DNA from 4 places in the Brevibacillus sp. FW306-2-1A-C05A genome. Region 1 is predicted to be linked to each of the others. Evidence: riboswitches for the same ligand, from Rfam matches in the RefSeq annotation. Region 1 holds a riboswitch; each other region holds the start of a gene.
The links. A riboswitch is a leader RNA that binds a small molecule or an ion and turns the genes downstream of it on or off. The one in region 1 is predicted to bind S-adenosylmethionine.
Positions count from the first base shown of each region.

Region 2: linked by a shared signal. The riboswitch ahead of AC3WJN_RS21195 (sugar ABC transporter substrate-binding protein) and the one ahead of AC3WJN_RS14945 (2,3-diketo-5-methylthiopentyl-1-phosphate enolase) in region 1 are both predicted to bind S-adenosylmethionine.
Region 3: linked by a shared signal. The riboswitch ahead of AC3WJN_RS07215 (pyridoxal phosphate-dependent aminotransferase) and the one ahead of AC3WJN_RS14945 (2,3-diketo-5-methylthiopentyl-1-phosphate enolase) in region 1 are both predicted to bind S-adenosylmethionine.
Region 4: linked by a shared signal. The riboswitch ahead of AC3WJN_RS05070 (BMP family lipoprotein) and the one ahead of AC3WJN_RS14945 (2,3-diketo-5-methylthiopentyl-1-phosphate enolase) in region 1 are both predicted to bind S-adenosylmethionine.

Region 1 is NZ_JBYSWV010000023.1:32,416-39,861, reverse strand. It holds partial or broken gene AC3WJN_RS14975 (spore germination protein) at 1-735, shown strand, start outside; partial or broken gene AC3WJN_RS14970 (GerAB/ArcD/ProY family transporter) at 732-1,822, shown strand; gene AC3WJN_RS14965 (Ger(x)C family spore germination protein) at 1,819-2,943, shown strand; gene AC3WJN_RS14960 (1,2-dihydroxy-3-keto-5-methylthiopentene dioxygenase) at 3,022-3,534, opposite strand; gene AC3WJN_RS14955 (methylthioribulose 1-phosphate dehydratase) at 3,552-4,205, opposite strand; gene AC3WJN_RS14950 (2-hydroxy-3-keto-5-methylthiopentenyl-1-phosphate phosphatase) at 4,209-4,877, opposite strand; gene AC3WJN_RS14945 (2,3-diketo-5-methylthiopentyl-1-phosphate enolase) at 4,874-6,088, opposite strand; SAM riboswitch class I at 6,208-6,358, opposite strand; gene AC3WJN_RS14940 (sigma-70 family RNA polymerase sigma factor) at 6,516-7,034, shown strand; gene AC3WJN_RS14935 (anti-sigma factor) at 7,031-7,446, shown strand, end outside.
Region 2 is NZ_JBYSWV010000046.1:24,715-32,160, reverse strand. It holds gene AC3WJN_RS21205 (ABC transporter permease) at 939-1,937, opposite strand; gene AC3WJN_RS21200 (sugar ABC transporter ATP-binding protein) at 1,939-3,429, opposite strand; gene AC3WJN_RS21195 (sugar ABC transporter substrate-binding protein) at 3,507-4,529, opposite strand; SAM riboswitch class I at 4,647-4,767, opposite strand; gene AC3WJN_RS21190 (ATP-binding protein) at 4,970-6,226, shown strand; gene AC3WJN_RS21185 (GNAT family N-acetyltransferase) at 6,230-6,871, opposite strand; gene AC3WJN_RS21180 (DUF421 domain-containing protein) at 7,028-7,446, opposite strand, start outside.
Region 3 is NZ_JBYSWV010000006.1:113,666-121,111, reverse strand. It holds gene AC3WJN_RS07255 (aminotransferase-like domain-containing protein) at 1-619, opposite strand, end outside; gene AC3WJN_RS07250 (hypothetical protein) at 764-1,132, opposite strand; partial or broken gene AC3WJN_RS07245 (ABC transporter ATP-binding protein) at 1,147-1,688, opposite strand; gene AC3WJN_RS07240 (hypothetical protein) at 1,661-1,879, opposite strand; partial or broken gene AC3WJN_RS07235 (LysR family transcriptional regulator) at 2,035-2,157, shown strand; partial or broken gene AC3WJN_RS07230 (LysR substrate-binding domain-containing protein) at 2,336-2,515, shown strand; gene AC3WJN_RS07225 (LysR family transcriptional regulator substrate-binding protein) at 2,457-2,951, shown strand; gene AC3WJN_RS07220 (hypothetical protein) at 2,990-3,460, opposite strand; gene AC3WJN_RS07215 (pyridoxal phosphate-dependent aminotransferase) at 3,804-4,985, opposite strand; SAM riboswitch class I at 5,074-5,188, opposite strand; gene AC3WJN_RS07210 (MFS transporter) at 5,285-6,580, opposite strand; gene moaC (cyclic pyranopterin monophosphate synthase MoaC) at 6,584-7,066, opposite strand; gene AC3WJN_RS07200 (methylated-DNA--[protein]-cysteine S-methyltransferase) at 7,345-7,446, shown strand, end outside.
Region 4 is NZ_JBYSWV010000004.1:1,844-9,289, reverse strand. It holds gene AC3WJN_RS05085 (ABC transporter permease) at 1-344, opposite strand, end outside; gene AC3WJN_RS05080 (ABC transporter permease) at 331-1,401, opposite strand; gene AC3WJN_RS05075 (ABC transporter ATP-binding protein) at 1,376-2,905, opposite strand; gene AC3WJN_RS05070 (BMP family lipoprotein) at 3,027-4,055, opposite strand; SAM riboswitch class I at 4,250-4,371, opposite strand; gene AC3WJN_RS05065 (methyl-accepting chemotaxis protein) at 4,471-5,946, opposite strand; gene AC3WJN_RS05060 (DUF3298 and DUF4163 domain-containing protein) at 6,110-6,733, shown strand; gene AC3WJN_RS05055 (MarR family winged helix-turn-helix transcriptional regulator) at 6,935-7,351, shown strand.

The sequences.
Region 1 (7,446 bases):
TAGACCGTTCTCCCAGCGTCTTGATTGGCCCTGCCACCTTTTCCTCCTTTTTTCAAAACGTGGACGATTACAGCACGCGCTGGCTTGTTTCGTCGTTTATTCGTCTGTTGCGGGGGCTGGCTTTTATCATCGCGACCTTTCTTCCGGCTCTCTACATCGCCCTGATCTCGTTTAACTACGAGGTGATTCCGCTCGACTTGATTTTATCGGTCGGAGAGTCGAGAGAGAGTGCCTTTTCCGCCTTTACTCGAAGCGATGCTTATGGAGCTGACTATGGAAATGCTGCGGGAAGCAGGGGTCAGGCTGCCAACGCCCATCGGACAGACGGTAGGCATCGTGGGGGGGATCGTCATTGGACAGGCAGTAGTTCAGGCGGGGATTGTCAGCAACATCATGGTGATTGTGGTCGCGTTTACAGCGATCTCCTCCTTTATCATCCCGAATTACGATATGGGGTCTGCGGTTAGACTGCTCCGGTTTCTCATGATGGTGCTGGCTGCTTTGTTCGGTATCGTCGGGATTATCGTCGGGCTGATGGGCCTCATTGCCCATCTGATCCAGTTGGAATCGCTTGGCGTTCCCTACGGAAGTCCGCTCGCGCCCGCTCGTTTCAGCGACTGGAAAGATTTCTTTGTCCGCTTGCCGTTTTGGACGATGCGGGATCGGCCAGTCAGTACGAGGGCCATTCAAGCGAGAAGGCAGGGAGATAATCGTCCAAGGGGAGATGGCGAATGAAAAAATATGCCTTCAATGAACTGACGGTCTTCCAGTACATTTATTTGATTCACGGTGCGCAGGTAGGGATCGGGGTGTTGTCCATGCCGCGAGAGCTGGCCGAGGTGGCAGGGACGGACGGATGGCTCTCAATTTTGATTGGTTGGTTCGCGGCTATGGCGGTCAGCCTGGTCATCATCGGCATCATGAAGCGCTATCCCGGCAAAACGATTGTGGATCTGCAGCCGTTGTTTTTGGGTAAATGGCTGGGGAAAGTCTGTGTTGCAGGAATCGCCGTCTATTGCGGTTTTGCCTCTTTCACTGTCATGGCCAACACTGCGGCCATCGTCAATACGTGGATTCTTAGTCAGACACCGATTTACATGGTAGTTATTTTGCTGGCCATTCCGGCTTATATGGTTCTCCAAGGCGGCTTGCGGGTGCTTGGACGGTATGCCGAGCTGATCTTTTATCTGACGCTGTGGATGCCGATCGTCTTGGTCACTGTCTTGCCGAAAACGAACTGGCTTTATTTGCTCCCTGTTTTCAAGGAAGGGTGGTGGCCGATTCTGGCGGGAATAAAATCAACGGTTCTGTCTTTTTTAGGATTTGAACTGGCTTTTTTTCTCTATCTTTTTTGCAGAAAAAGCAGTATGCAGTCCTTGGTATCGTTGTGGCCAATACGTTGTCCATGCTGATTTTTATGAACATCACCTTGTTCAGTTTCGTGTTTTTCAACCCCGATGAAATTCTACAATATACGTGGCCAACATTGAATTTATGGAAGGTGATTGAGTATCGATTTTTGGAACGAATGGATATTATCTTTCTCGCTTTCTATTTATTTTACTTGTCTACAACCAGCTTCCCTTATCTGTATTTTTCAGTCTTCTCGTCAAGTCAATTGTTCGGTGCAGCAGATCATCGCAAGCATTTAGGCATCGCTTTGCTGTTGGTTATTTTACTGCTTTGGCTGTATACGCCTACGTTCATGGATTTACTCAAATGGAAGCAGTGGTGGAGCACTGGCGGTTTGCTATTCGGATACGCGCTGCCCGTTCTGGCTTTTGTGCCGATCTGGCTGCTGCGTAGGTCAGTGAAGGAGTGAAGGTTATAAAAAGATACGTACACGTTCTATTGATTTTGTGTGTAGTCTCCCTGCTGACGGGGTGTGTGGATCGGATTGATCTGGAAGACGCGACGATCACCCTGATGACAGGGATAGATCTGAATGAAAAAGATCAGCTTCTCGTCTATTTATCGAGTCCGGTGTTCAGCAAGGAAGCCAAGGATAAGGAAGAGGAGTACGGAGTCAAGATAGAATCGCTCCGTCAGGCAAGAGGACGGTTTGACGGGCTGGTGACGGGCCTTTCGTTATCAGGCAAAATACAGGTGTTCGTTATCGGGAAAAAACTGTTGGAACATCCCGATTGGTTTCCCATTATGGATGTGATGTTTCGCGATGCGCGATTTACGGTGAATGCGCGAGTGATCGTTTGCGACGGGCCGGTCAAGGAGCTGTTCAATTTTAATCCGACGGATAAGCCGCGGCTTCCGCTTCACCTAACCAGGCTGCTCGATAAGGCAAGCCAAAGGAATTTGACAGTAACAACAAGGTTACAGGAATTTCATCGACAAATGTTTGAAAAAGGAGGCACACCGTTACTCGCTGAAATCAATTCAGGACGCTCTGTTAAAGTATTGGGGACGGCACTGCTAAACAAGGGCGGCAAGTACGCTACGCTGCTCGAGCCAAGAGATACGATGCTGTTGCAGATGCTCCGTCATCAAAAGCAGGGAGAGACATCCTTGACGCTTCCGCTTCCCGTAAACGGTGGCAGCAATCACATAGCGAGGGATCGGCTCAGTTTTTTGGTGAATGGCGTCAATCGCTCCGTGAAAACAAGCTACCGTAACAATCGGTTTCAATTCGACGTAAAAATGAAAATTCGCATTTCCATCACCGAAAGGCTGTTTTTGTTCGACATGGAACAAGACTACAGGAAAATGGAGCAAATGATTAGCGAGGAACTGCGCAAAGAGTTCGCAAATCTGGTCACAAAGTGCCAGGAGAGTGGAACAGACCCGTTTGGCTTTGGCGTGTACGCCCGTGCCTATGAGTACGAGGAGTGGAAAAAGGTACAGGAAGATTGGCCGGCGGCATTTGCCAGAGCCGATGTCCGTATTGTGCCGGAGGTGTCGATTATAGGCAATGGCGTCATTAAGTGAGTAAATAGCAGGAAAAAGGAAAAGCACCTTGTCGCCAAGGCTATGGTCCAAGGTGCTTGTTTGTTTTTGCGATACGTATCAGTAGATAGCCTCCCAGCCTGCAGGAGTGACGAACAGGCGGATTGCCTTGATTTTGCGGTCGTCCATCAAGGTGAAGTAGTGGCGGAAGTTCGGCGGTACGGAGATCAGGTCGCCTGGCTCAAGCTCGACGTCGAAGTAGCGCCCGTCTTTGCCCTTGATCGCGAAAATGCCGTGGCCGTCTACGCAGAAGCGGCACTCGTCGTCGGTGTGATGATGCTCGTTCTTGAATTTCACGAGCAGCTCATCGAGGTTAGGGGTTTTGTCAGAGAGGACGATGATGTCGGCAGTCAGGTAGCCGCGGCGCTCGCTGATCGCGTCGATCTCCGGCTTGAAGGCGGCGAGAATCTCCTGTTTTTCTTCCTCTGTCGGGCTGTAGTTGTCGCGGTGCTTGGGATCGAGGCGGTCTACGCCCCATTTTTCGTAAATGATCTCTTGGCTGTCCAGGAAGGAAATGACTTCCTCCGGTGCGGAAATGTACTCGTTAGTGTCGTGGAAACGAATTTGTGCCATCTTGTTTGCCTCCTTGGTTAATTGGTTGTAGTGGACACGACGGCTTGGCGCAGTTGCAGCCAGCGGGCGTGGTACTCGAACAGAAATTCAAATGCTTCCAGGTGGCGCTTCGCTTCAAAGTCGTTGCCGCCCCATGCGTAAATGCCGTGGTTGCGGATGAGCACGCCCGGAATTTCCGGGGTGATGACTTTTTCAATCGCGGCGGCCAGGGTCGGAATATCGGCAAAGTTCTCAACAATCGGAACAGTGATACGCGCGTTTTCCTCCCAAATGCCCAAGCCTTTAATCAGCTCTTGCCCCTGGATGGAGAAGGCGCGCTGGCCGAAGTACAGCTCGGAGATGAGGTTGTTCCAGACGGTATGGACGTGGAAGCAGGCACCTGCCTGCGGGAACTTTTGATAGACGACGGCGTGGATCAACGTCTCTGCGGACGGCTTGAGCGAAGTCGCGTCTACAGGGCGGGAATCTCGATCGACTACGAGGTAGTCTTCCGGCGACAGCTTGGTCTTGTCTTTGCCGCTTGCGGTTACGGCAAATTGCAGCGGCTCGTTCTGGATTTTGATCGAGAGATTGCCGCTGGTACCGGGAAACCAGTCCCGGCGGGCAAATGTCAGCTTGGCGTCGTCCAGACGGCGAAAAGCGTCCAGACGTTGTTCGAGTGTTGCGGTCATGGATTAGACAACCTCCTGTTTCAGTTCGGTCAGCGTGCCAATCACGTCGTGGAAGGTCGCGAATGTGCTGTGCGGCAGCGCAAGCTCCTGTGCCTTCTCGGCGAGGAAGGAGCGGGCGATGACGTAGTCGGCGATCTTTGCGCCAGCCAGGTCCGTGATCGAATCGCCAATGACGACGCGATAGTGAGTGGCAGGGTCGTAGCGGCGAATGATGGTCGTCTTGCACATGCCGCAGCCGTTTGTGCATTGCTCGTCGCAGGAGTGCGGCCACGTGATCGTGATGTTCTCGCCGGAGAAGTCGCTGCCGTTGCAGTAGATCGGGACACCGCTAAGGTCAAACGGAGCGAGAATCGGCTGGACGAAAAAGTCGATGCCGCCGCTCGTAATCAAAAGCTCGATGCCTTCCTCGCGGCAAAAGCGGACGAAGTCAGCGAAGCCGGGGCGAATCGTAGCCTCCTGGACGATGTAGTCTACAATATCCTGGCGCAAGGAAGAAGGGAGCAACTGAAACAGCTTGCCGACGCCTTCCTGTACGCTTATTTGTTGCGAAAGAATTTGTTTGGTGAGTGCTTCCCATTCGGGGGGAGCGAACTTTTTCACAATCGCGACGATGTTGTCTTTTTCCGTAATCGTTCCGTCGAAATCGCAGAACAGCACGAGCTTTTTGCTCATCGTGCGCCACCCCACTTTTCCAGGGCGATGGCAAGCTCAGGCGATCCGGCAGCGGCTTCTTCCAGGCTGCGCCCGGCAGTGACGGCAGCGATTGCGTCGACAAAAGCTTTCGCTCCGGCCGTCGCGCCGCCGGGGTGGCCGTGAATGCCGCCGCCCGCGTTGACGATTTGGTCGAGACCGAAGTCCTGATACAACTGCGGCACGAGTCCGGGATGAATGCCTGCGGACGGAACCGGGAACGAGCGGCGCACGCCCTCCAGCGGCGTCGTCAAGTTGTGGGCGAGTTGCAGCGCTTCTGTCTTGTCCAGCGCCACGTTGCCGTACGGAGACGGGAACAGCACCAGGTCTGCTCCGGCGATCCGCATCAAGGTGCCGAGCAGAAGCGGCGTGGCGATGCCGTAGTCAGGCGACGGATAGTACGCGCCTGCGAGCGCCGGGTGCGCCATGATCGGGACGTTGACATCCGGATCGGCTGCCAGGCGGTGCAGGGCATCGAAGCCGAAGGCCAGCACGTTGAACAGCAGGCAGTCGGCGCCCGCTTCGACCGCGCGTTTTGCCTTTTCGTTCAGCTCGTTGATCGGCCCGGTCAGGTTGGCGGCGTAGAGGACAGGCTTGCCTGTCTCGGCTTCGGTCTCCAGGGCGATCTGTTTGAACGCCTGGATGCGCTCCAAAAACGGTGCGCGGTCGTCCGCGAAGAAAATTTCGTCATCTTTGACCAAATCGACGCCGCCCTGCGCCTGTGCTTTAAATTGCGTTTTCAGATCGTCGAACGGCAGGCCGAGGCAAGATTTGAAAATGCTCATCAGGAGCGGACGGTTTTGGGCGTCCAGTCGTCCGCGCAGTCCGTCTATGCCGAACTTCGGTCCGGGAAAAGCCTGGAGGAACGAGTCGGGAAAAGCGATGTCGACCAGCTTGATTTTTCCGTCCATCGAGAGCTTGCCGAAAATTCCGGTCAAGAGCGAAGGAATGTCGCTGGTGAAGTTGCGGGTCGGGTAGCTGACGGTAATCAGCCCGCGCACATCCCCGTTTTCCAATGTTTCCAGCGGAGTGGCGCTGACGGCTTCGCCTAGGTACGGCGCCAGCTCCGCTTGCTTGGCAGCGGGCAAGTCCGTCCAGGAGCCGACCGTCATGCCGACTGCGATGGCAGCGGCTTTTTTGTTCAAGTCTTTGGCTTGTGTCAAATAGGTGACGAGGATGCGTTGCTCACTCATGCTAGTCCTCCTTGGCAGCTTGAAAAGCTGTCGTGGTCGTTTCGAAACATGTAATCATGCAAAAAAGCCTCCCCACTTGAGCGGGGAGGCGGTTGTCGACTATGAAAACGTCTCGTCTCCTCTCATCTCTCGGGTCAGTAGCCGGAACAAACAGCTCCGACTCTTATCCGTTGGAATTAGCACCGTTTCGCTATTTTTGTCGAACGCAAAAAAATAGCGCCGGTTGCCGGGCATCATAGGGCCAGTCCCTCAGCCAGCTCGCGATAAGAGTTTATGTGGTTCACACGTCATCTATCCGTGTGCGATACACCCATGATATGCCTTCTCGTTCCGCTAGTCAATCTTTGTTTTTCCGAGAATGTGCATCTGCTCACAGGGAAAAGGAGGCAGCAAGTGAAACTTTTTTACTCAGCGTGCGTGGTATCGGATGAAAGGGTGTGGAGGCATTGGGAAAGTAGGCTTGGAGGACGTGTACCAGTTGCACGTAAACGATATATACCGCTATCTTTTCCGGCTCACACGCGATCGGAGGCAGGCGGAAGACTTGACGCAGGAGACTTTTTTTCGCGCGTATGCCTCCCTGGATGACTATCACGGGGAAAAAGTGCGGCCGTGGCTGTTCAAGGTAGCATACCACGCCTTCGTGGACTGGCATCGCAAACAGAAGCGGCGGCCAGTCGATTACGTCGGGAGCGTGCCGGAACGACTGGATGCTTCCGCCGTCGATCCCGCTGACCAGCTCGTGAACCAGGAGTTGTGGGAGGCTGCATCCGCCTGTTTGGAGCGGCTGCCGGAAAAGCAGCGACAGGTGATTTTGCTGTCGGCGATGCAGTTTTCCTACGCGGAAATGGCGGAGGTGCTGGGAATCGAACTGGCGGATGTCAAGCGCTCCCTGTTTCGGGGACGGCAAAAGATGCGGCAACTGTGGAAGGAGGAAGGGCTATGACGAACCAAAACGGGGATGACCGCGAGCAAAAACTGCTTGCTTACCTGAGAGGGGATTTGACGGGCGAGGAAGCGAAACGGCTGGGCGAGGAACTGGCAGACGACGAAGAGTACGGGAAGCGGCTGGAACGGCTATTGCTCGGGGAAGAACAAGGGACAGACGGCAAGCAGGAGGCTGCGCCAGGGCTTTCGGAAGCAAGACAACGGGCGATCGTCCGCCGGGGAAAGTGGAAAAACAGGCTGACGACCTCCTTCTATGCCTTCGCGATTCCTTGCCTCGCGGGTGTGCTCTTGCTGTTCGTAAACGGCTGGGTGGGGACGCTGATGCATGACGATTTGTTCCGGGTGGCACGGGACATGGTCAATTTTACCCAGCCTGGCGTGAGCGTGGGCAGCAGCGGCTCGCAGGTGGG
Region 2 (7,446 bases), on a different contig from region 1:
TATTACCATTTTCTTGCATGAGAAAACTTGGCTGCGCCGAGCCAATGGCGAAGCCTTCACGGACCTAGCGGGCATCAGTCTTGCTCTATCGTTTCGTTCGAAGTCTCGTTATGTTGCTGCACTTATGCTTTGATAAGAGTCTTATCCATTCTTATCTGTTACAAAAAGGATTGGAACTATAAAAAATTGTTTGCAGTGTAGTGGCGTGATGAGCCGAACATGATGCTGTGGGGTTGGTTGGGTTTTTAAAGCTCCTTTATCGGCGCTTTTGGTGTGGCGAGAAAAGAGACGAAATCGCTGTAACTTCTTGGGCTCCCTGCTGGGGGTATCACTGCCCGGCTCCGGGGAAAAAGACACTACAAAAAAGAAAGCTTGCGGTGGGATTGTCGTCTTTCTTGAGAGCTATTAATGCTAGCCTCCCTGACGATACAACATGCATGCTTTTAGAAAAACCGCTTCCTTGTCTTAAGCACTTTGCTTCCTGATCTACAACCCAAAATCACCCCCGAACGACAGAAACAGCTCGTAGAGGAAACAGGAGAAAGCAGCGAAGGCCTTTGGGACTCCTACCCAGCCTCCGCTCCCCCGCTAGAGGCCCAAGTACCTGTAGCGCTTTCTCCTGTTTCCTCTCACCACTACCGCGACGATCAACCGTTTTCCAAGCAGCCAGTCCGCCTTGATCCCACGGCTCGCAATAAAAACCACATTCTCGCCTAAACTAACCTAAACTACCTTGACTGCACCAAGTCGCCAAGCAATCGAAAAAAAACCTCCGTCCCAAAAAGGCACAACTCTTGCTTTCCTCGCCTTCGCAGCCTCGCCATGCTGCACGTACACTGATAAGAATCGTACCCACTCTTCTTCTGCCCAACAAAAACAGGCCGCCAGCTTCTCCCTGACGACCTGCCTTGCACGCGCGAACGCAAGCGCAAACACCTCTACGCTTTTCTTTTCCGCCGAAGCTGGTAATACGTCACAGCCAACGCCAGCGCCAATACCGTCCCTTTGATAATATCGTAGGCGTAGTACGGCAGGTTGAGCATCGTCATGCCGTTGAGCAGCACCCCGATCAGGATTGCGCCGACGAACGTCCCGAACACATTCGGCTTGCCCGCGCCGAATACAGAGAAGCCGACAAACGCCGCTGCCACTGCATCCATCAGCATCGAGCCGCCGCTGCTCACCTGGCCTGTCCCGATCCGCGCCGCCAAGAGCATCCCGCCCAAGCCGGCAAACAGCGCGGATAACACGTAGGCGAGCGTGCGGTAGCGATTGACCGGAATGCCTGACAAGCGCGCGGCTTCCAGATTGCCGCCCGTCATGTACAGCATCCGTCCTTGTCTGGTGTAGGTCAGGTAGATGTGCGTGACCGCGACCAGCAAAAAGGTCAGGATAACTGGCACAGGCAGCGAGAAAATTTTGCCTTGGCCAAGCCACAAAAACCACTCCTGGAATTTCCCCGGAGCCATCGAACCGTCTTCCATCGGCATGTTGGCGTAGATCGAGTAGCCTTTGGAATACGTCATGTGCAGCCCGTTGACGATGTAGAGCATCGCGAGCGTCGCCAGCAGGTCGGGAATCCGGATTTTGACGACCAGAAACGCGTTGACCAGCCCGACGATCAGGCTGAGCGCAATCGGAACGACCAGTGTGGCGAACACGCCCTGCTCGTACCAGACCATCATCGAGGCCGAGACGACGGTAGTCAGCGACACCGTCGAACCGACAGACAGGTCAAAGCCCCCGACAATCAAGGAAAACGTAACGCCGATGGCGACAAACGTCACGATCGAGATCGAGCGCAAAATGTCCGTAATGTTGTCATACGTAAAAAAATACGGGTTGGTCAAACTGAATAACAGCATAACGATAACAATAACCGCAACCGTTCCGTATTTGTAAATAAAATCAAACAGGCTGAATTTTTTACCTTCCACGTTACTCACCTCCGCTTGCATAATACATAATCCGCTCCTGCGTCGCTTCCGCCCGGCTCAGCTCCCGGACGATTTTCCCTTCGAACATGACCAGAATCCGGTCCGCGATGCCCAGCACCTCCGCAAACTCGCAGGAAAAGTACAAAACGCCCTTGCGCTGCTCCGCCAGCTTTCCGATCAGGCGGTAAATATCGCTTTTCGCGCCGATGTCCACGCCTTTGGTCGGTTCGTCAAACATGAAAATTTGCGCATCCGTATCGAGCCATTTGCCGATTGCGACCTTTTGCTGGTTCCCCCCGCTGAGGTGGCCGACGAGCTGGCCGATGTCCGCTGTCTTCACACCCAGCCGCTGCACCAGCTCCCGCGCTTGCCCCGCCTCGACTCCCCTGCGGACAAACCCGAGGCGCGACCATTTCCACAAAGTCGAGACAGACAAGTTGTTTTTTACGGATTCCTCAACAAAAATGCCTTCTTTTCGCCGCTCCTCCGGGACGAGGACGATCCCTGCATCCACGGCTTCCTTTGGCGAGCGCAGGCGTACCGCCTTGCCTTTCAGCCTGATCTCGCCAGCTTCGGCCGCATCCGCTCCGAACAGCAGCCGGGCCAACTCCGTCTTCCCTGCCCCGACAAGTCCTACGACGCCTACGATCTCGCCCTCGCGAACGCTTACATCCGCACCGCGCACCTTGCCGCCAGCCACTCCGGCCGCTTCCAGGATCACTTCGCCAATCGGCAGCTCCACCTTCGGGAACTCTTCCTCGAAGCTTTTGCCCAGCATGTTCCCGATGACTTCATCCATCGTAGTAGCGGCCGTCTCGCTCGTGGCAATCAGTTGACCGTCGCGCATGACCGTGATCCGGTCGCAGATTTCGAAAATTTCCGGCAGCCGATGGGAAATGTAGATGATCCCGACGCCTGCTTTTTTCAACTGGTCGATAATGAGAAACAGCCGCTCGCTCTCCTTCGTGCTCAACGGGGCTGTCGGTTCGTCAAAAATGACGTACTTCGCTTTTTGCACGGTCGCGCGGGCAATCAAGATCAGTTGCTTTTCGGACAGCGTACATTCCTCGACGAGCATGCGCACAGGGATGGAAAAGCCGAAGCTTTGCAAAATGCTCTCCGCTTCCTTGTGCAGCCCTTGCCAGTTCATGAGTCCCTTGCTGCTTTTGGACACGATCTGGTCGAGCAAAATGTTTTCCGTCACGCTCAAATACGGGATCAGCGCCGTATCGACTTCCTGGTAGACGCACTGGATGCCCAACGCTTTCGCATCCTGCGGCGATTGGATCGAGACGTCCTTGCCGTCAATCGCGATGCTGCCGCCATCCGCCTGATACGCGCCTGTAAGAATTTTCATCAGCGTGCTTTTTCCCGCTCCGTTCGCTCCGAGCAGCGCGTGCACCTCGCCAGCCTTGACTTCAAAATCGACGGAGCGCAACGCAGGCACGCCGGAAAACTGCTTCACAATCCCTTTCATCTGCAAGCTGGACACTTTTCGCCCCCCCTAAATAAACAAGATTCCCGTTGACAAAAGCAACGGGAATAGCCAAACCAACCAGCTCTATTTGCTTACTTGCCCCACTCTTGTACGTATTGGGACAGATCGCCCATCGTTACTTTTTTATCCTTTGGCAAGTCTTCCTGTTTGACCAGCACCGGATTCAGCTTCACGCTGTCTGGCACTTGCTCGCCTTTCATTTTTTGGAAAACGGTCTGCGCATGAATGCGTCCGATATTCGACGGATCTACCGCTGCTGTCGCGACCCAAGGAGAGTTTGGCTCCTGGATCAGTTGCAAGTCTTCGTCGCTCAGGTCGATGCCGTACACCTTGATCTCGGTGCGTCCTGCTTGCTGGATCGCACGGGTTGCCCCTTTGGCAAATTCATCCCACGATGCCCATACGGCTGTAATGTCGCCTTTGTTCGGATACTTTTTCAAAATCGCTTCCATCTGCGCTTGCGTATCCAGCGCGGTGTTGTTCGTTGCCGAGCCAAACGCGGCGATTTCCTTGATATCCGGGTATTTTTTCAGGAATGCTTCATACGTTACCTGGCGCTTTTCCATCGGCGCAAAGCCCGCTACCCAAATTTTCACGATGTTGCCTTTGCCGCCCGTATCGGCAGCCAGCTTTTCCAGGCTCAACTCGGCCAGCTTGTTGTCATCTTGCTCGACGACAGGGACGCCCGGCAGCTTGATATCGGTGTCGAACAGCACAACCGGGATCTTTTTGTCGACCGCTTTTTGCGTGCCTTGCTGCAGCGCTTCCGCCGTACCGTGGTCAATCAGGATGCCGTCAAAATTTTGGTTCACCGCAGCATCGAGGTTGGAGGCCATTTTCGACAAATCGGTATCTGCGTTGAATACGGTCAGCTCGCCGCCGTTTTTCTCGACTTCCTGCTTCACGCCGTTAATGTATTGGGCAGAAAACGTGCCGACGTTTTGGCGCATAATCAAGGCAATGCGCTTCGCCTTCTCGCCGCCGGAAGCGCCGCTTCCCGCCTGATTTTGGGTGTCCGCTCCCCCGCCGCAAGCGGTCAAGGCCAGCGACGCAGCCAGTACGATTGATGTGACAAGACCCAGTTTCTTTTTCATCGAAAAATCCCCCTTTTTCTTTCTTCCTGCTGAGCTTCAAGCTGAGGAGGCGACGACCTTCCAATAGGAAAAGCCTCTTTCAACAGATGAAAGAGGCTTGATCGACAAGATTCGCGCCTCTTATCTGTCAGGTATCGCTACCTGTTGGAGTTAGCACCTTGGCTCGCAAGACGGTGATCTTGCCAGCTAGGTTGCCGGGCATCATAGGGCCATTCCCTCAGCCTTCTCTGGATAAGAGTAGTTTTTATTTTCGCAACGTTTGTATTAATATATACAGACTATAATCCTTGTTTTACCCATCTGTCAACTGGGTTTTTGAAGCTTTTGTCCTCCAAAATAATCCCAACTCGATGTCCAAATTTTGGAGGAATTATGTAAGGTCTTGTCGAAACCTTGTAGATTGAAGCAAAAGCCATGCAAATTTGCGATGGGGATGTCTAATGAGTCTACTAAAAGAACTAATCTTGCAAATGTTTTTTGCCTTGACACCGTTTGTTTTGTTCAACATCTATTACCGCGACCGGATGCGTAACTATAGCCGTTGCTTTATTCTCGTAACCAGCTCTGTCTGCATGTTTCTGGCGATGACCTTCGCTTCGAGCGTCAACGAAGGAATCATTTTCGACATCAGGCACGTCATCGTCTTTTTCGCTCTGATCTACGGCGGAGTACGAATCGCCTTGATCGTGCTGATCGAATCAGCGCTGTACCGCTTTTATCTGGGCGGCGAAGGCACCTGGGTCGCCATGCTCGTAATGGCCGCCACGTTTGCAATCTCCCTCCTGATATATCAACGCTACAAAGCCAGTTATCGGAAAACACTGTTTACTCTTTTGACGGGTGCGCTTTTTTCCCTGATAGATTTGGGGTTGACCTATTTCAATTTTCCCACCTATGTATCCCATCAGCTTCCCTATCATGTGCTTGTGATTCCCGTTCAAAATTTTGTCGGCATCTGGCTGTTGATGTCGTTATTTAGCAAATGCGTATCAGACAAGGAATTGTTCATTCGCCATGCCCAAAACGAAAAAATCGAGACGATGAGCCACGTCGCCGCTTCACTGGCGCACGAGGTGCGAAACCCGCTCACGGCCGTCAAAGGATTTTTGCGCCTGATCCAGGAGGACCCGGGAAACATTGCGAAAACCGATCAGTACATTCGCATCAGCATGGACGAGATTCAGCGCACGGAAGCGATTTTGACGGAGTACCTGGCGCTGTCCAAGCCGCTCAAGGAGCGCACCGAGCTGATCGACGTATGCGAGCAGCTCCATGTCGTCCGCGAGGTCATGCTGCCGTTTGCCAACATGAACAACGTCGAGTTGGAGCTGCAAGCTTATGAAAAGCCCGTCACGATCATGGCCAATCCCGACGAGTTCAAGCAGGTGCTGGTCAACTTTATCAAAAACGCCATCGAGGCATGCGCGGAGACGGCCAAAGGGAAAGTCTCCCTGTCGTTGTTCATCGAAAAAAACAACGCCCTGCTCGTCATCAAGGACAACGGCATCGGGATGGACGAGGGCCAGATCAGACGACTTGGCACGATCTATTTTTCTACCAAAACGAGCGGGACCGGACTCGGCCTGACTTATTCCTATCACGTCATTCACACGTTTGGCGGTTCTGTGAGCGTGTCGAGCAAGCCGAAGGTCGGCACCAAGTTCACGATTACGTTTCCGTACCATCAGCCGCAGTAGCAGCTAGGCGAGTGGCCTGGTCATGAAAACCTGCTCGGCCAGCGTGGAAAAGCCCGCACTTTGCAAAATTCGGGTGGTTGTCTCATTTGCGACGGGCAAATTGACGGTGAGGCGATGAAGCTCCTGGTCCAGCGGAGCAAACACATGGGCCAGCGCGCTTGCGACAATCGCCTCCCGGTCTGCTCGTCCGGGACTGGCTTCACACTGAAACAGCAAGGCAGTCGTTTGCCTTCCCTGTTCATCAAAAATCCGCCTGTACAGCGCGTAGTCGACCGCCTGCACGTTCTCGCGAATGGCGACCAGCGCCGCAAGCTCCACGCCCTGCTCGCGGTAAATCTGCAACGTCGCTTCGATCAAAGCCTGCCCGACTCCGCTGCGCCTGTGCTTCGGCGCCACCCCTGTCCCTCCGTTCCAGCCGATTTTTCGCCCGCCTCTGTTCCATATCCCGTTCAGCACGATTCCGGCCGGCTCGCCATTTACAAACGCAACCAGCGAATGCGCGGGCGAAAGTTCCTCCTTCCCCATTTTCCAGATAAGCGTGTCCGGCGTTTTGGACTGGTCGAAAAAATAGCCGGAAAACCCTCTGTTGTAGACCAAAACGGCCTCCGCCACCGAACATTGCTCCATCGCCTTGAAAACAAGCATGGTCATTCCTCCCTGATTGAGATGACAACCACACTTATCCTCTAAAATTATTTTTAATTGATAAAATATTTTTTAATAAACGAAATCGGCAAACTACAGGCTTCCTGAATGGGATAGCCTGGCGCGCCTGTACGCTGCATGCTGTCTGCCTTCCTCTCAATGCTGAACGGGCGGGACCCGCTGCGGATTGTCCGGATGTTTCTCAAAAAACAGCAAGTCGTTTTGCCGATTCAATGTGGCGAGAAAAACCTGCTCGATGGCGACGCCGCTTTTTTTCAGCTCCTGCAAAAGCCAGCCTTCGTCCCGTTCGCGGTACTTCAGCGCCTCTTCACATATTTTTCCTTCGACGATCACAGGCAGGGAGAGGCCCGTCGAGGCAGTCCGGATTTGCAGGTCTTGTCTCGTCACTGGCTGCTGCGCAGATTTTTTCAGGACAGTCAGTCGGCCATTGGCCTCGATGATCGCCATCTCAATCTCCGACAGGTCAAAAATGTCTTTTTCCCGCAGCATTTGCAGTACGTTATCGAGCGAATAGCGTATCTTTTTCAGTTGAGGGACGAGAAACTCTCCGTTGT
Region 3 (7,446 bases), on a different contig from region 1:
TTTCGCCATACGGATCGTCCTCCAGAATGAGAATGTCGTTCGCTTTGCACTGGGCGAGCAAGCCTTGGCGACGTTCCAGGCTCCATACTTTCCCGGTCGGATTCGCAAAAGTCGGAATGACATAGACCATTTTCGGGCGATACTGGGCGATTTTTTGCGCGAGATCGTCCAGATCCATCCCTTCTGCGTCCCCTTGCACCGGAATGGTGCGAATCCCCCGAAATTGGAACAATTGGACCGCAGCCAGATACGTTGGATTTTCTACCAGCACGACGTCGCCTTCGTCCAAATAGACTCGACACAGTAAGTCGACGGCCTGCTGGGAGCCGGTGGTCAGCAGCATATTGTCCAGGCCTACGTTCATATGTTTTTGCTTCATCCGTGAGGCAACCCACTCGCGAAGCGGAATGTATCCGTCAGTCAAACCGTACTGCAAAGATTTGGCCCCCAGATCGAATGCCCGATTGAAAGCTTCGCGCATAGCTGCGATAGGAAAAGAATCCTCGGCTGGCAGTCCACCTGCGAGCGAGAGCACTTGATTGCCTTGGGTCAGCTTCAAGATTTCCCGGACAGCCGAGGAGGATAATGCGTCAACTGATTTTGAAAATGAGTACTCCATGTTCCGTTCCCCCTTGATTTTGCTTATTCTTGTTTTATCACTGACGCCAGGCAAAGTCCAATCCCCGCTAGCTATGAGCAGATAGGTTTTGACTATGTCGAGCGATTGTTCGATCGAAGCTGCTGCTTGCATCAGCGCTGCTCCCTAGTTTTCGCAACCTTCATTTTTACCCCATGCCGCCATGCGAAAATCCGTGTACGTCCCTTTTTCTTTGGTCGAGCAAGAATAGCTCTTGCGACAGGTCAAATCCACCAGCGTCAAACGAAGTCCGTGCTTCGCTCCGGTATCAATGCCGATTCGGTCTGGCCGTATCCAGATTTCCCCCGGTGCGGCTCCCATCCGATGTGTGGGCGTGTGCCCGAATACAATCACTCGCTCGAACTGCGCCGCACTGTGCCAAAACTCTTCCCTGATCGCGAGCAGATCGTAAGGCTGCTGGGAAGCGAGCGCAATTCCCGGGCGGATACCCGCGTGTACGAACAAGTACGGCCCGTGCTCGATGTAGTGCGGCAATCCGGCGGCAAACTTCAGCCATGATTTTTCGCCAGCCGTTTGCTCTTCCTTTTCATGCTGATCGAGCAGCCATTGCTCCAGATTTCCGCGCAGCGCTGCTGCTGCTGACCGCCTGAAAGCTGCGGCGGCAAGCGTTGCTCCAGCCCTTCCAGGCGCAACAGCTTGACCAGTTCGGCGATTTTGGCCTGAATCAAATCTGCTTTCATTTTTTTGCGCTGGAGTCCGTACGCGATATTGGCGTAGACGCTCATGTGCGGCCACAGGGCGTAATCCTGAAACACCATGTTGAGATTGCGCTTTTCCGGGGGGACCAGCCGCGAGGGCGACGCCACCTGTTCCCCTCTCAGCAGCACCTCTCCGGCATCTGCCGGGTCAGTCCGGCGATTACTTGCAAGAGCGTAGATTTCCCGCAGCCGGATGGTCCCAGGACGCTGATGATTTCTCCGCTGCGCACGGCCAGGTTGATTCCGCGCAAAGCGGCATAGCTGCCAAACGATTTTTGTACGCCTCGCACTTCCAAAATCGGCTTCAAGCTTGTTCTCTCCCTGCTTTCCATTTTTTCGGCTGAAACAACAGCTCGACGATGACGATGAGCAGCACAACGAAACCGCCGCCCACCAAGGTCGAAGCCGCTGCGTAAGTCGCCGTCGATGGGGAAGTGCCTTGTCCGCATCCCGCAAAAAGCAAGGTAGTGGAGACGAGCAGCGATGCTACTGTCCATTTTTGTTGCCGATTTTTCCTGGTCATTCCGATTTCCCTCCCATTTCATTTCCTACCGACAACTGTACGCGATTTGTGTGAGGGGAAAGTAAACCGGATGCTAAGCTTGTGTTAAATAGAGTCTATGTTTATTGATAGATCCATAGAGAATATCTATACTGAGGGCGGAAGGGAGCGATCCGGTGAATATTCAGCAATTGCGTGTGTTCGCTGTAGCCGCCCAGTGCAAGTCGTTGACGGAAGCTGCCGAGGCGCTGGGGATCAAGCAGCCAACCGTCAGCTTTCACCTTAAAAAGCTGGAAACCGCCCTCGGTGTGGAGCTGTTCTACAAGCAGCCGCGGCATTTTCGGCTGACCGAAGCGGGGAATGCTTTGTTGCCGTATGCCAGAAGAGTGTCCACCTTGCTGACAGAAGCCGGGCAGATCATGGAGGAGTTTCGTCACGGCGGCAGAGGCACGCTGAAAATCGGGGCGAGCTACACGCCTGCCACCTACTTTCTCCCCCCCTTATCTCGCCGCATTCCAGGCGGAGTACCCGCATGTCCTGCCGATTTTGACCGTAAAAAAAGCGCGGCCGCTCATGGAGCTGCTGCGCGACTTCGAAATTGATCTGGCTATTGTTTCGCTGTCCATGCAGCCCCAGGAAGGCTTGCACGTCATTCCGCTGCTGGCGGACGAGCTGCGTCTGGTTCTCTCTCCGCAAAATCCGCTGGCGCAAAAAAAAGACAATCGAACTGGCCGATTTGCAATCCGAGCCGTTCCTCATCCACGAAGCCGGCTCCACCTCCCGCGAGCTGGCCGAACGCTGGGCCCAGGAAAACCAGTTGCGCTGGCAAGTGCGCATGGAGCTTGGGGCGATCGAGACGATCAAGGAAGCGACGAAGCACAATATGGGCGTCAGCATCCTCCCCTATCGCAGCGTCGTGCGCGAAGGCGAAACGGGCGAGCTGGTCATTCGCGAGCTGCCTGGCTACGTCAACCGCAGACATATTTGCCTCGTCTATCGTCAGGATGACCTCTTGCCTTATCCGGTGACCAGCTTCATCCGTTTTTTGCAGCACCGCCGCCTACCAGACGCAAAAAGCCCCTCTCCGCTGTAAAAGGGAAAGGGGCGAATATGTAATTCGATGGGAACACTCTACGCGATGCGGACAACCCGCTTTTTTTCCACTTGCGGCAGGAAGGACAAATCCACATAAGAACGCGCTTCCTCCAGCCCGATGTCTTCTGCCAAAAGCAGCGCTTCTTCCTGGAAGGTAGGCGTACAGCTTCCTTCGTTCAGTTCACAGAGACGCTTCAGGCGTTTCAGGCGCTCTGCGCACTTTTCAGCCCGCATGCATTCATTGGCAAGCTCACATACATTGACGTGGCGCGCGTCTGCGATCATGCTGATGTCGTCCACATGCACAATCAGCCGCTTGCCTTCTTCTGTCACGAAGCCGATCGAGCAAAAATGCGCACCTGACATTTCCAAACGAGTGAGAACCACATTGGTGAAAACCTCTCCTGTGCGCAGTCGAACTTGAGCTGCTTCAATGGCTCCACCGATCTTCCGCTCGTTGGCGATCACCGTGTACATGTCAGTGTAACCGTTAATCTGATAGCGCATAGTACCCTCCCGCTCCTGATGAGATCAATTATCATTAACATCGTATAATGAAAATCATTATCTGTCAACGATGAGAATGATTTTTATTACTACTGCACGTCTTATGGTGCGGGAGGGGGGTTCGACTGGTAATGGATTGACAAGCAGGTGATAAAGCGTGGGCAGTGGACGGCGCGGGCAAGGGGGCAACGCAGACAAGCGCAGGTCAACATGGGGAAACATGGATGATCCTGAGATACGCGAGCAACCGACCAACGCACCCCCGGCAGTCTCACGCAACGCAGCCCCCAAAAACAAAACCACACTCCCCACCCCCAGGAAGTGTGGTCACCCGCTCTCCTACTTACTTCGTTTTCGCAAAAAGCCCCAACTGTTCGATCCGCTGAACCGCTTCGGCCAGGCGTTGTTCGTCCGACAGCAGGGCGGCGCGAACGTAGCCTTCGCCGCTTGGGCCGAAGCCGACGCCTGGTGCGACGACTACATGTGCTTTTTCCAGCAGCAAATCCGAGAACTCCACCGAAGTAAAGCCAGCCGGGACGGGGAGCCAGGCGAAAAACGAGCCTTGCGATGGCGGGGCCTGCCAGCCGATGCGGTGCAGATTGGAGAACAGCGCATTGCGGCGGCCTTCGTAGACGGCTACCAGATCGCGGACGCACTGCTGCGAGTCTGTCATCGCTTTGGCTGCGGCCATTTGGACCGCTCCAAACAGGCTGACGAAGTAATGGTCCTGAATCAGATTGATGAGCCTTACCAGCTCGCGATTGCCGACCATCGCGCCTACGCGCCAGCCGGCCATATTGTACGTTTTGGACAACGTGTAAAACTCCACGCCCACCTCTTTTGCCCCCGGCACCTGCATGAAGCTGACAGGCTTTTTGCCGTCGTAGCTGATCGCGCCGTACGCGAAGTCGTGGCAGACGACGATCTCGTGCTTGCGCGCAAACTGGACGGTTTCCTCGTAAAATTCAAACGGGGCGTTCACCGCTGTCGGGTTATTCGGATAGTTCAAAAACATCAGCTTGGCGCGGTCCAAATCGGCTTGCGGGATTTTGCTGTAGTCAGGCAAAAACTGATTTTCGGCCGTCAGCGGCATCATCGACATCCGGCCGTTTACGACCGCTACGCCGGACCAGTAATCCGGGTAGCCAGGGTCCGGTACGAGTGCCACATCGCCTGCGTTCATCAGCACCTGGCAAATTTCCACGAGGCCGGTTTTGCTTCCGAACAGGATCGCCACCTCTTCCTCCGGGTCGAGGTCCACGTCAAATTGTTGCTTGTACCAGTGCGCGACTGCCTGCTTCAGCTCCAGTCGGCCGGAAAATGGCGGGTATTTGTGATGCAGCGGATTTTCTGCCTGTGCCTTCAGCTCTTCCACAATGTGCGGCGGCGTAGGCAGGTCCGGGTTTCCTTGGCCCAGATTAATGACGTCATGCCCACAAGCGATGACTTTGTTTACTTTTGCCACCAATGTCGCAAAAAACTGGGTCGGGAGCCGATCAATCATGTCGGAAGGTTGGATGCGCATCTGTCTTCAGTTCCTTTCTTTTTAGGCCAATGTACAGCAAAAACCCCCTCTTTCCGTACAGAAAAAGGGGGAGATCAGCTTGGTCACGTCCTTATCTGTCAGGAATTATCCTGCTGGAATTGGCACAGCATCTGCAACGCGCAAGCGCGCAGATCCGCTGCCGGGCTTCATAGGGCCAGTCCCTCCGCCTCTCTTCATAAGTAAATCACACGGAATATACTGTTTTTAATCTTCTTCATACTACATTGCGGGCTCCGAACGTGTCAAGACGCTTCGCGAGGCCCGCGAATTTTTCCTGGCTACATCTTTTCTACGGTCGCGGCTGGCACTTTTCGGGTGCGACCTTGAAACGAGCTGTGCAGGGCGAAAAACGCGACAGACATTAGCGCCAGCCCCGCCATGATGTACAAAAGTCCTTGTGCCTGAAAATGCTGGAAAATGACCGCTCCGAGCAATGGGCCGAGCATGCGTCCCGCAGAGCCTGTGCCGGAGATCAGCCCTTGGATGAAGCCTTCTCGCCCCTGTGGCGTAAACTCTGCTGCCACGGCAGGCACGGCCGGCCAGACGAGCATTTCTCCAAGCGTCATGATGAACATCCCGGCGACAAAGCCGGCGTAGGAGGTCGTCTGCGACAAAATCAGCATCGACAGCACGAACACGTAGGAGCCGAGCAGCATCTGCGCTCGCAGCGTGCGGGCGAAGCGGCCAATGACCCAGGCGATCAGCGGCTGGCCGAACAAAATCAGGCCGCCGTTGATCGTCCAGAGCAAGCTGTACTGACGCAAGGAAATGCCCAACGATTGCATGTAGGTCGACAACACCGTCGTCCACTGGACGTAGACAATCCAACTGATTAACAGCCCGCTGCACAAGAGCAGTAGGGCGCCCCACGCCACTTTTTTCGTCGGCAGTTGCTGTAGCGGCGAAAGCGCCTCAACTGGCTTCGGCTTGGCAGCGCTTTGGACAGCAGCGGCGGGAGTGCCTGCGGTATTGGCTTGCTCCGCCCGATAGCCCCGCTCTGCAACTGCCTTGAGCTGCCGAGGCAAAATGAGCACGAACATGACGAGCACGATGACTTGCGAGATCGCGTTGCCAAAAAACGTCCAGGCAAACGAAATGCTCGCCAGCAAGCCGCCGAGGGCAGAGCCAGCCGCCACCCCGGCGTTGAGCGCGACGTAGATCATGTTGATCCCTTTGCGCCCGCCTTCCGGCCACAGCACGACAGCGAGTGCATTCATCACCGGAGAGAGCGTGCCGTAAAACAGCCCGTTCAGCAACAACAAGATCGTGTACAGCGTAAAGTCATGCGTGACGCCAAGCCCGACGGAAATCAGAATGACGCCGATTGAGGCAAAAACGATCGTGCGCATTTTCCCCCAACGGTCGAACAGCATGCCACCTGCGATGCTGCCGATCAAAAAAGCCCCCTGGTTCAATAACAGCAAAAAGCCCGCTACGGTCAGCGGCTTCCCTAAATAATCGTGGATATAGATGGTGACAAGCGGCCAAATACAAGCCATTCCGGTAGAAAAAATGATCGCAGCAATCGCCAGAAGACGAATGCTGCTCGGATAGGATTGCCATTTCTGTTTCATGGTTTAGTTCTCTCCCCGACGAAAATCGCCGCTTTTCCCGCCTGTTTTGCTCACCAAGCAAGTCGGACCGATTACCATGCCTTTGTCCATCGCCTTGCACATATCGTACACCGTAAGAGCTGCGACACTGACAGCCGTCAAAGCTTCCATTTCCACGCCCGTTTTTCCCGTCGTCCGCACACATGCTTCCAGGGCAAGCGTCGTCTCGTTTTCAAAAGCGAAGCGAATGTCGATCCCGGTCAAAGGAAGCGGATGGCACATCGGGATGATTTCCCACGTCTTTTTCGCTGCCATGACGCCCGCTACCTGTGCGACTGCCAGCACATCCCCTTTCTCTACCCGTCCTTCGCGAATGCGGGCGAGCGTTTCCGGCTTCATGACGATTTTGCTCTCTGCCACAGCCTCCCGTTTTGTGATGTCTTTTTCCGAGACATCTACCATCCGCGCACGGTTTTGTTCATTAAAATGCGTCAGTTGATCGTTCATGCAACTATCCGTCCTCCATCTATGCGATCCCGTTAAACAGCCGAAAAGCCTGGCTGAAATCGGTCATCTGTCTACTCCTACCTTACTCCCGCGGCTTGCGAAAAGCAATGGAAACATCGCTGCCAACTGCTCCAGCTACTTGTAGCATGCGTCTTCTCCTTCATTATCTTGCTGTTCTACTCGCAAATTCGTACAAAAACGCCGCGGTGAAGCTATACTGTGCGTACAACAACCAGCAGGCGTGCTGGAAACGATAAGGTCTGGAGGCGTTTGTCACAATGAAGGAAAAACAACATGTTTACTGGTCAAAAGTCATTTTGCAAGAGTGGAGCCTGCATCTCGCGGCCACAGCCAAAGGGCTATGCTTCGTCGGCTCCCAA
Region 4 (7,446 bases), on a different contig from region 1:
TTGACGCCAAAAATCGCCCGCAACGCAAACGTCGTCAGACCGAGCGCGAGGAAATTGATCGCCACCCCGACGACGATCTCGTTTGCTTTCAGCTTGATCGTCATATAGGCAAACAGCAGGGAAAAAAGAACGCTCGTCAGCGCCGCGATCAAGATCGCGAGGAACAGATTCCCGGTAAAGTGATTGCCGACGATGGCGGAAAAGGCGCCAACGAGCACCATGCCTTCCAGCCCTACATTAAAAATGCCAACCCGCGCGCACAGCGCTCCCCCCAATGCCGCGAGCAAAATCGGCGTCACCATCCGAATGGTAGAACTGACGAGGGACCAATCAAGCAGTTCCATGAGATTCTCCCCCTTTTGCTTTCCGCTTTTTCCACCAGTCGTAGCTGAATTTAGCCGAGATAAACAGGATCAGCACGGCTGAAATCACACTGGCCAGCTCCAGCGGTACCTCTGTGTTGCGCTCCACGCCCATCGCTCCCGTCTGGAATGCAGCCAGCAGAATCGAGGTAAACACGACACCCACCGGATGGGAGTTCGCCAAAAGCGTTGCCATCAGCCCTGTCCAGGCGAAGTTCGGCACCGTCAAAGCGCCGTCGACAAAACGATAGTGCGCCCCCAGCACCTCGACCGTTCCTGCCAGGCCGGCCAATCCGCCGCTCGCAAACATGCCCGTCAGCATGACGCGAATGCCGTTGATCCCCCCGTACTGGGCAAACAGCGGGTTTTGTCCGAGCATTTTCACTTCATAGCCAAACGGCGTAAAGCGAATCACCCAAAACAGGATCGCGGCACCGACGATGGCAAACAAAAAGCCCGCGTGCACACTCATCCCCGCAAACAACTTGGGCAACCAGACGCTTTTATCGAGCATGACCGTCTGCGCCAGCGCCGCCGAACCGCTGCGGTCGCGAAACGGCTCGGTTACGAGGTAGCTTGCGAACAGAACGGCGATATAGTTGAACAGCAAGGTGGAGATGAGCAGCGGTATGCGGAATCTCGCCTCCATAAAGCCCGGCAGCAGCGCCCACAAACCGCCTGCCGCCATCCCCGTGAAAATCGCCGCCACCAGCTTCACGACTCCCGGTGCGGGCAAATAGATCGCCACGAGCGTAGCGCTGATCGCCCCGAGCACCATCTGTCCTTCTGCCCCCAGGTTGAACACTCCCGCCCGAAAAGCAAGCGACAGCCCCAAGGCGATCAGCATGATCGGCGTCGCTCTCGCCAAGGTAGAGGTGAAGAAGTAGAAGCTGCCGAAGGCCCCTTTCCACATTTCCTGATACGTGCCCAGGATAGATTCCCCTACCGAAGCGATGACGAGCGCCCCGATCAACAGCCCGATGACAACCGCCAAAAGCGGCTGAACCAGTGATTTACCCAGCTCTTTGATTGCTGCCATGAACGCTTCCTCCCGCCATTAACACGCTGATTTTTTCCTCGGTTGCCTCTTTGCGCGAAAGCTCTCCGGCGATCCGCCCTTTGTACATCACCAAAATCCGGTCTGACAGCGCCAAAATTTCCGACAGCTCGGACGAGACCAGCAAAATCCCGTCGCCTGCGTTGCGCTTGTCGATCAGCGCCTGATGGATGTACTCCATCGCGCCAATATCAACACCCCGGGTCGGCTCTGCCGCGATCAAAAACGGAGTCTCATGTCCCAGCTCGCGCGCCACGATCAGCTTTTGCAGATTTCCGCCCGACAAATTCCCGGCCAGCTCCTGAAGCTGTCTGGAGCCTGTCTTGATCGCGAACTTTTCTACCCAGCCTCTGACGACCTGGCGAAAAGCTTCGCGCAACACGACGCCGCGCCGATTGAACGCAGGCTTTCGCTGGTAGCCCATCAGCGCGTTTTCCTCGACGCTCTCCAGCTTGGCCGTCCCCCACAAGTAGCGATCTTCCGGGATGTGCGCCAAGCCCGCCTCGCGAATCGTCGCGACAGTCTGGTTGGTGATGTCCTTGCCGCCCAGCCGAATCGTTCCCTCCTGTACCGTCCGCAAGCCGCTGATCGCTTGCAGCAGCTCGGATTGGCCGTTGCCCGATACGCCCGCGATGCCGACGATTTCCCCGTGATGCACGGTAAAGCTGACCCGGTCGAGCAGCGTCTGTTTTTCCCGAACCGTCAAGTTCTCCACCTGCAAAAGCGGCCCCCGCTCCAGATCGACGCGCTCGCTCAGCTCCCGCAGCTCGCGTCCGACCATCAGCCGGGCCAGATCGTCCACATTCGTCTCGTCGCGCGCTACCGTGCCCGTCACCTTGCCGCCGCGCAACACCGTGATCCGATCTGCGACCTCCATCACTTCCTGCAGCTTGTGCGTAATCAAAATGACGCTCTTCCCGCTCTCCGCCAGATTGCGGATCGTCTGCAACAGCTCGCGAACTTCAAGCGGCGTCAGCACGGCAGTCGGCTCGTCCAGCACGATGATGTCCGCTCCCTGGTACAGCACCTTGAGAATTTCCACACGCTGCTGCTCGCCGATGGAGCAGTTGGACACTCTAGCCTGCGCATCTATCGGAATCCGGTACTGCTCGCTTAGTGCGCGGACCTTTTCCACGGCGTCCTTCCGGCGGAAAAATCCGGCCTGCTGCGGCTCGTAGCCGATCACGATATTTTCCGCCACGCTAAACTCGCCAAACAGCATGAAGTGCTGGTGCACCATCCCGATCCCGCTGCGAATGGCGTCCTGCGGCCCGCGAAAAGCGACAGGCTTGCCGCCTAGCACGATCTCGCCGGACGTAGGCTGCTCCATGCCGTACAGCATCCTCATCAGCGTCGTCTTGCCCGCGCCGTTTTCCCCGACGATGGCGTGGACTTCTCCCGCAGCAAGCGAAAACGAGACCTTGTCGTTTGCAATAAAATCTCCGTATTTCTTGGTCATGGCCCGCATTTCCAAACGATCGGTCATCCTTGCTCCTCCTTCTTTGCGCCTAGCCTTTCTCTTCCTTGCCTCTGCTCCTTGCCTTGCATATAAGGAAGACCGACTACACAGTTGTAGTCGGTCACAATCATGCACTGTGCGCTAGCTGTTAAAACGAGTCTGGCACTTTGCGGGTACCAGCGATGATCTCCTCGCTGATCGCTTTTACTTTGTCCACGACTTCCTGGCCAATAAAAGCGTTCAGAGGCGTCTGGCTCTCGTGCGTCACATACGTTACGCCTACGCCTTTTTCTTTCAAGCCGTAAGTGACGACACCCGGCTTGAACGAGCCTTCTACGAACGACTTCACGGTTTCATACGCAGCGGCATCTGTCCCTTTGAGCTGGGACAACACGATGTGCTCAGGGTCGATCGTGGTGCGGTCAACGTCCTGTCCCGATGTATAGAAGCCTTTTTCCTTCGCGGCCTCGAACACGCCGAGGTCGCCTACTGCTGCCGCTCCGTTGATGAAGTCGGCGCCTTTGGATGCTTGCAGCAGCGCCAGCTCCTTCGCTTTTGCCGGGTCAGAGAAGCTTCCTACGTAGTTCACCAGGAACTCCGCGTTTGGATTGGTTGCTTTCAAGCCTTCCTGGAAGCCGCCTGTCCATTTTTTCAACAGCGGAATATCCATGGCGACAACCATGCCGACCTTGTTTGTCTTCGTGGCAAGACCTGCCGCAGCGCCCATCAGGTAAGCCGCTTCCTGCTCGCGGAAGGTAACGCTGCGCACGTTTGGCAAATCTACTACGGTATCAATAATCGCGAAGTTGCGGTCAGGATTTTCGGCTGCCACTTTTTTCAGCGCGTCTTCCGCTTCAAAAGAAGAAGTGATAATCAGATCGTAGTTTTCCGCTACCGCAACGCGCAAATTTTCTTCGATGGCGCCGTGGTCAGTAGACTCGATGCTTTTTACTTCTGCGCCAAATTCCTGTCCTGCTTTTTTCGCGCCTTCGTCCATTTGCTGGAAGAACGGGTTTACCCCGATTTTTTCCGGCAAAATCAGCGCAATGCGCTTCTTCGCCGCGCCTTCTTGCCCTGCCGCTTCTTCTTTTGGCTTGTCAGCAGGCGCATTTCCGCCAGCCGAACAGCCCGCAGCCAAAACAGCAAAAGTGGTGAATGCTAACAACAACTTCTTCATGGTGTCTTCCGCTCCCATCCGAACGTTCTACGTTTTTTCTGTATCCTACTACGTAATGTACGGCTTTTTTCCGAAAAAATCAATACTAAACACGAATATTTTGCAATAAAAATATTTTATCGTTCGTGTATTACCCCTCCTGACAACAAAAAAACTCTTCCCGAAGGAAGAGTTTGCGTCCGAAGCCGTCCTCTTCCTCATCTGTCAAAACCCCGGTACAGGTTTTGCAGGAATTGGCACCTTTCTGTCCATGTCACGCATGTCCAGTGGTTGCCGGGCTTCATCGGGCCAGTCCCTCCGCCGCTCTCGATAAGGAGATAAAAACTATCAAGTTACAATGCATTCATTCTAGCAGAACAAACTGAAAAAGCAATTGTTTTTTCAGACTGTTCTCGCCAATTTTACACTTTGGCGCCTATTGTCTGTGAAACGTTTCCTGCAGCCGATGCGACAGATTGTTCAGTTCCCCCAGCTCTTCGGTAATTTCCCGCACCTTTTGATGCTGGTTTTCCGCTGTGGCGAAAAGCTCCTCCAGATTGGCGACCGACTGCTCGGTGACAGCGGTAATGGTCGACATTTCCATCGCCACTTCGCCCGAGCGCATTTTTACCCGGTTCATGCTGGAGCCGACCTGCTCCGCTGCCTGCAGGAAGGCCATCATGCCGGAGCGCACCGCCTCGATCGACGCCACTGTTTTCACAGCCAGCTCCTGGCCTTTTGCCACCGAAGCTTCCCCGTTGCTGATCTGCTGTACAGCGTTCTCGCTTTCCTGATGGAGCGATTTGAGAATCTCGGTAATTTCCTGTGTAGCGGTTGCGCTCTGCTCCGCCAGCTTGCGCACCTCGTCTGCCACCACGGCGAAGCCGCGGCCGTGCTCGCCTGCACGCGCCGACTCGATGGCGGCGTTGAGCGCAAGCAGGTTCGTTTGCGTCGCAATCTGGTTGATGGCTCCTACGATTTCCTCGACCCGATTGGCCTGGCGGTTGAGCTGGTGAATCGTCGACGCTGCCACGTTGACGGCAGAAACGATCTGTTCCATTTGCTGCGACAGCTCTTTCATCATGTCGACGCTTTCTTTCAGGCGGCGGTTGTTCTGGTCGGACTCGCTTTTCATCGCGTTCGTCTGCGTGGTGACCGCCACGATCTCCTGGTCGATCGACTGCACCTCTTCCTCGATCTTCACTGTCGAGTTCGCCTGCGACTCCATGCCCGTCGCCACTTCCTTGAAGGCGATCATCATTTCATCCGTATTGCGTTTCGTTCCTTCGGCATGCTCGTGTACGTGCTCTGTCGTACGGTCGATCTGCTCGGTCATCTGTTGGATATGGACGAGCATCTCTCCCAGGCGACGCTCTTTTTCTTCCGCTTCCTGGCGGGCGATGTTTGCCTTCTGCAAGGACGCTTGTCCCGCCAGACAGAGGTACGTCACCGCTCCCATCATCATCAGAATCGCCATGATGCGTAGCACCAGATTCAGCTCGGTGAAATCGCCGCTGAAAATCTCGTACGATCCTGTGTAAAATCCGACCAGCGTCACGATGATTTGCGCAATTCCGGCTGTCACTACGAGCTTCCAATCCAGGTAAGCCGCGAGAAAACCCATGACCACAAAAGCGAGAAACGTAACTTCTGGATACGTCGTGAAATGATCGAACGAAATCGCGTAAAACATAAGTCCGATCGCTACCAGATAACGAATGACATGGCTGTCTCTTTTGATGAAGTAAAAAGGCGAAACAATAAGGGTGACCAGCAATCCGAGGGAAGTCACTTTCCAGAAATTAGCGTCGACTTGATAGGCAATGAGTCCCGCCATCCACAGATGGTTCCATAGGATAAAAATCATAAAGCCTTCTTTGTCCGTTAATGTGTTGCGAACCAATTGAATCATAGTTGCCCCCCTTTTCCCTGCTACTTATGTATCGGATTCTTTTTCCATTATATCGCGCTCAGATTGACTAATTTGTGAAAAAAGTGAGAACAGCCAAAACCAGTGACGAATAGGCTACTATCATACCCCTTATTTTAAGACATCTGGAAAGGAACTAAGAACCGTGGAAGAACAACGCAATCTTTTGCCAGCCACCGTGCTGACGCGGACGATCCAACGTCCGAATACCATGATTTATTACCCGCAACTGGCAGGGCTAGCCAATCAGCAAGCAGAAAAAGACATCAACCGCGCCATTTTGCAAACGGTCCAAGGATTGATTCACGAACAGCAACGGGTACAAGTACCGGGAAATACCCAAATGCAAGGAAGCTACGAAATCAAAACGAACGAGCGCGGCATTTTCAGCGTCACCATGAGCAATTACGCGTACACTCCGCAAATGGCCCACGGCATGACCTTCCTCGGGTCGGTGACGGCAAACATCCATACAGGCAAGCTCTATACGCTGCGCGAGCTGTTCAAGCCGGGCAGCGACTACGTCAACGTCCTGTCCGCGAACATCAAACGCCAGATCGAGGCGCGGCAAATCCCGACGCTGAACGGTTTTACCACGATCAAGCCCGATCAAGATTTTTACGTTGCCGACAAATCATTGGTCATTTACTTCCAACTGTACGAAATCACCCCGTACTATGTCGGCTTCCCGATGTTTCCCATCTCCATCTACGAGTTGGAGCCCATCATTGACGAAAACGGGCCGCTTGGCATTTTGGCTGCCGATTAACAGCCCTCCTTTTACCTTCTTCCCCGAGCTGATGCCCTTGAAACGGCATCGGCTTTATTTTTGTCAGAAAAACGCCTTCTTTTCCACTCGAATAAACATTTACTTATATGTCCTGAACTGCTACTATGTTATTTGTACATATTTACTTAAGCAATCAAGCGCTTCGTCTTTCGAACCAGCTTTTCCTGGAGGTCTGATATCATGCAACATTACGGTCACAAGATCGGCCAAGCTGCCAGAGTCTTCAGTAAAACATTGAATGGAATCATGTCCCCGATGGGATTATATAGCTCGCAATGGAGCATTATTCTTTGCCTGCACTACCGCAACTCTTTGACGCAGGTGCAACTGAGCAACTACCTGAATGTCGAAGCCCCGACGATTACCCGGACATTGACCCGGCTGGAAGAGATGGGCTGGATCATCCGCTCAGAAGGCGACGACAAGCGGGAACGGTACGTGTCGCTCTCGCCTGCGGCAATCGAGCGTTTTCCCCAGTGGCTGCAAGCGGCGCGCGATTTGGAAGCGGTTGCCTTGCGCGATCTGGACGAGAACGAGCTTGCCGTCTTCAACCGGGTGCTGAAAAAGATGACGGAAAATTTGAATACGCAAGCGTAGGCTTGTTTTTGATACGACGACACGACAAAAGGGCTTCTACTCCTGAGCGGCTAAGCAGCCGTGCTCAAGCAGAAGCCCTTTTCCCTGTTGCGGGT